Regions from separate parts of the Citricoccus muralis genome, predicted to be linked through region 1. Evidence: riboswitches for the same ligand, from Rfam matches in the RefSeq annotation. Region 1 holds a riboswitch; the other holds the start of a gene.
What was found. A riboswitch is a leader RNA that binds a small molecule or an ion and turns the genes downstream of it on or off. The one in region 1 is predicted to bind glycine.

Region 1 (2,394 bases):
CCGCCGAGCACCGACGGCACGATGAACGACTGGATGACGCCGATGACGTCGGCCGGGATGATGCTCACCACCCAGGTGCCGAGAATGCCGACGAAGATCAGCAGCGAGAGCAGATGGACGACGACGGCGCCGCTGATCGCCATCAGCGCGGCCAGCTCTCCGCGCCGCGTGCCGGCTTTCGCGCCCACGGTGGTCTGCGCCATCATCGCTGCGGGCAGCAGCTTGTTGGAGATGTTGCCGATCATGAACACCTGGTACATGGCGGACTGGCCCAGGATCGGAAAGTAGGTCAGCGGCTCCACGATCCACAGCACACCGAACACCGCGGCCACCGCGAGGAACGCGGTGAGAATGCGGGTGGTGTTGAGATCGAGTCCGGCGAAGAACACCAGGTACAGCGGAGCCGACAGCGAGACCATCAGCCCGATGATCATCGTGATCCGGCCCCAGCGGGCGGTGGTGCGATCGAAGGTGGCCAGCGCGGGGCTGGACTGTTCAGCGGAGAGTGTCATGGGGAATCATCCTTGAGAAGTTCAGGGAGCCGGCGGGCTCAGGCCGCGGGGAACCACTGGAGCTGGGTGCTGGTGTAGGCCATGGCCAAACCGGCGATGATGGCGAAGCCGAGGGACCATTCGCGGATCCAGCGCCGATGCAGGCGGGCAGAGAGGAACAGGCAGATACCCACCACCAGAGCAGAGGTGATGAAGGCGATCACGTGCGTGCCCGACTTGGGCAGCTCCGCGAATCCGAGGCTGAAGAAGGCGCCCAGCAGCGCCGCTCCCGGGATAATGGTCATCACCAGCGGGCTGACCTGGCGCATCTTGCTGTCGCCGCGCTTGAGGATCGGGGTGAGGATCAGGGTGCTCAGAATCCACATGGCCCCGCCGAGGCTCATGGCAGTGAACGCGACGGCGAACACTTCCTGGGTGTAGGTCGGCCCGCCGAGCTCCGCGCCCATGGTGCCGGCCGCAATGGCGGCGGCACCGGTCTCAAAGGAGACGGAGCCGATGAGGCCGATGCGCATCAGGGTGGCCGGGGTGCCGAAGATGGCCAGCAGGGCGACCGCGACCAGCGCTACGGCCAGGGAGGGGCCGATCGAGGTGATCGCGCCGGTGCGGAAGGAGGTGCGCAGATCGGCCGAGGACATCCCGACCTCGGGGGCGACTTTGCGTGCGGCGCGCACGTAGATCAGGGTCTGGACGATGATCACGGCGAAGACGCCGAAGGCCAGCACCCACAGCAAGGGCGTATTGGCCAGCGCCAGCACATTCGTCGAATCGGCGTTCGTGGCAAGGGTCATGGGAGGCTCTTCCGTGTTCGGAGAATATGAACAAGAACGTTGCGAGCCCCTCTGTTGCTAACCTGAGAGATTGGCGGCTGAGGATGGGCCGCTTGCCCCGTCGGTGAGACGCGTTCAACGCGCCTGCTCTCCAGAGTCCGCACGGTCGCTACTGTCCGGGTGCCTGAGAGTTTTTCGGGCAATTGCTCCTTCGGCGCCCCTGCTCAACAGCAGGGATCTCTCCAGCAGCGATGTGGCGGATTGATGATCAGCATACACCGAATTATGGCGTGCGTCACACAATTATTTTTCCGCTGATAATCCGTACCACACCAGCGGATACCCTCGTTGGCGCAAAATCCAAGATAAACAGCGAGGTCGAGAGCCCGTGACGAGCCCCCGACCTCGAGAATCTATTATTTCAGCGCAATGTTCAGCGGACGTCAGGATCCTGTTTCTTGGTCTCGGCAGAGAGCTCCTCGGCACGGCGCAGCCAGTCGTCATGCTTCTGCGCCTGGTCGTCGCGCTTCTGCGCACGGATCTCGAGACGTTCGAGCCGGGCCTCCAGCTCGGCACGGACGTTATCGTCCCCACCAGCACCAGCCTCGATCGCTCCGGAACCGACCTGGGATTCCAGTTTCTTGACGCGCTTCTTCAGCTTCTCCAGCTCTTCGGAGGAACCGCTTCCCGGTAGATCACGGCCGGTCAGCGTTCCGACCACCATCGTGATACCCCAGACGATGATCGCCACAATGGCGATCCAGGCAAACCAAGGAATCATGCCCATCGTCGATCCACCTACTTACTTGATGCTCTTGCCGGCCGAGCCCAGGTTCTGGCACGCCTCGACGATGCGTGCAGCCATAGACTCTTCGGCCTTGGCACCCCAGGTGCGCGGATCGTAGAGTTTCTTGTTGCCGACTTCGCCGTCGACCTTCAGCACACCGTCGTAGTGGGTAAACATGTGCGCCACCACCGGACGGGTGAAGGCGTACTGGGTATCGGTGTCGATGTTCATCTTGATCACACCGTAGGAGACGGCGTCGGCGATTTCCTGCTCGGTGGAGCCGGAGCCGCCGTGGAAGACCAGGTCGAAGGGGCGATCCTTGCCCAGC
Region 2 (2,394 bases), 660 kb from region 1:
GGGTGGAGCCCACCGCAATATCGGCGCCCTGCTCCCCCGGTGCCTGAATCAGGGTCAGGGCCAGCAGGTCGGCGATCACGGTGATCATGCCGCCGAGTTCCTTCACCTGGGCGAAGAGTGCGGTGTGGTCCACCAGGGAGCCGTCATTGGCGGGCTGCTGGACGACGATGCCGCACAGTCCCACCTCGTTGATCTCGGTCAGCAGCTCGTCGCTGAGCCCGACAGACAGATCGACCACGCGGGTCTGGGCTTCCACCGCCCGGGAGCGGGTCTCGATGACGGCGAGGTTCTGTGGGAACGTGTTGGCGTCCACCAGGATCAGCCCATCGGCCTTGCGCTTGTTGGCGCGGCGCATCATCAGCACGGCTTCGGCAGCGGCGGAGGCTTCATCGAGCAGGGAGGCGTTGGCGATGGGCAGGGCGGTCAGGTCCATCACCATGGTCTGGAAGTTCAGCAGGGCTTCGAGGCGCCCCTGGGAGATTTCGGGCTGGTACGGAGTGTACGCCGTGTACCACGCCGGGTTTTCCACCACATTGCGACGGATCACGGCGGGCGTGACGGTGTCGTAGAAGCCCTGCCCGATCATCTGGGTGCGCTGGATGTTGCGGGAGGCCATCCGGCGCAGCTCGCCGAGCACCTCGGTCTCATTCGCAGCAGGCAGGTCCAGGGGTGTGCTCTGGCGGATGGACTTCGGAATGGCGGTGTCGATGAGCGCCTCGAGGCTGTCGTAGCCAAGGGTCTGCAACATCACGGTCGCGTCATCGGGAGTGGGACCGATATGGCGGTCGGTGAACGGGGCCGAAGGCACGGTCTGAGTCATGATCGAAACTCTCCAGGGATCTGTCGGATCGGTTGCAACGGTGCGTACGACGGCGAGGCCACGCCGTCTCAGCGAGTCACTGATCCTCCCCACCCTGTTGAATAACCTGAGAGTTTGACCGGATCGCGTGTTTACGCAGGACCGGCTTGCACCGTCGGTGAGTCGTGTCCGTTTCCGAACGCAACTGCTTTTCAGAGGTGCCTCGTGATGGCGGTACGGAGACCTGAGAGTTTCCCGGGGAGGGGTTGCTCCTTCGGTGCCCGCCCCTGGTGTGGTGCGGAGCTCTCCCACCATCCGTCAGCGGCGCGGTTGTCGAATGTGACGTTCGACAACCCCTTCCAGAGTACCCGAAATCCGGATGCGTGGTCTCTCAGACGTGCGGATGACCGAGTGCGTGCGGCATCTCGGACAACGGACGACCAATGTCCCCGGCGATCATCCAATCGGGAGTCTCGCTCGATTCCGGCCACTGAGGGCGGCGTACGGGCACACCGGCTTCTTCAGCAATGAGTGCCCCGGCCGCCCAGTCATACTCCTGCGTCCCGTACTCGGCATAAGCGTCCAAGGTGCCGTCGGCCACCATGCACAGATCCAGCGCCGCCGAGCCGATCCGGCGCAAGTCTCCGAATTCTGCCAGCAACTCCGAGAGGACCCCGATCTGGAAGCGGCGCCGTTCCGCGTCGTAGCCGAATCCGCTGGCCAGCAGTCGACCGGACCGTCCCAGAATCGGCCCGCTCAAAAGCTGCGGCTTTGCCGGGTGGCTGGCAATGCCCACCATCTCGTCGGCTCCGGGGACCTCGGCCACACTGTAGGCTCCGTTTCCGCGGGAGGCGTACCAGATCCGTCCCAGGGCTGGTGCGACGACGGCGCCGGCCAGCCAGTCCCCGTCCGGTCCAGCAACGGCCACGGACGTGCAATAGTGCGGGACTCCCCGAATGAAGTTCGTGGTCCCGTCCAGGGGGTCGATCGACCATCGATAACCGGTCGGATTCTCCGGACGCGTCGAGCCGTATTCCTCGCCGTAGATTTCGTCGTTCGGCCGGTATCCGGTAATAACCCTACGCACGCTCTCTTCGGCCTGGCGGTCAAAATCCGTCACCCAGTCCGAGCCCGACGACTTGGTCTCCGCGCCCAGGTCAGATTTCTGCAGGGGCAGCACCGTACGCGGTCGGGACGCAAGCACGTCGGCCCCTGCGCGCGCCGCGGCCCGCGCCACCGTCAGCAGCGTGGACAGTGCCGGTGTGTTGGCAGTTGGGGCGTCGGAAGACGAAGTCATGGCTGAGTTCCTCCAGAACAGGGCGAAAACGGGCAGGATGTGCAATGTAGCCATCCACTTCGTGGCTCAGTCTACTGATCTCAAGGCATCCAGTTCGGAGTGACCGTTGAGCGCAGATAGCTGGTGTACCAGCGAATGCCTAGACTGAAGGTATTCTGACGTCATCAAACGCTCTGGGGAGGCTTAGCATGGACGGCGAGATGGAGTTCATAAGCGACGGCGACGGTGTCGCCGTTTTCGGAGATGCTCACGAGATTGACCTGTTCCTCAAAGCGGCTGGCGTGGAGTCGAAGGAAAT

Region 2: it holds a riboswitch for glycine, as region 1 does, so the genes downstream of both, gcvP (aminomethyl-transferring glycine dehydrogenase) here and P8192_RS01930 (DUF5058 family protein) in region 1, are expected to answer to the same signal.

The regions. Positions count from the first base shown of each region.
Region 1 is NZ_CP121252.1:423,697-426,090, reverse strand. It holds gene P8192_RS01935 (hypothetical protein) at 1-512, opposite strand, end outside; gene P8192_RS01930 (DUF5058 family protein) at 551-1,300, opposite strand; glycine riboswitch at 1,442-1,535, opposite strand; gene P8192_RS01925 (hypothetical protein) at 1,713-2,066, opposite strand; gene fbaA (class II fructose-bisphosphate aldolase) at 2,082-2,394, opposite strand, start outside.
Region 2 is NZ_CP121252.1:1,087,641-1,090,034, reverse strand. It holds gene gcvP (aminomethyl-transferring glycine dehydrogenase) at 1-820, opposite strand, end outside; glycine riboswitch at 1,022-1,120, opposite strand; gene P8192_RS05010 (inositol monophosphatase family protein) at 1,191-2,096, opposite strand; gene P8192_RS05005 (hypothetical protein) at 2,285-2,394, shown strand, end outside.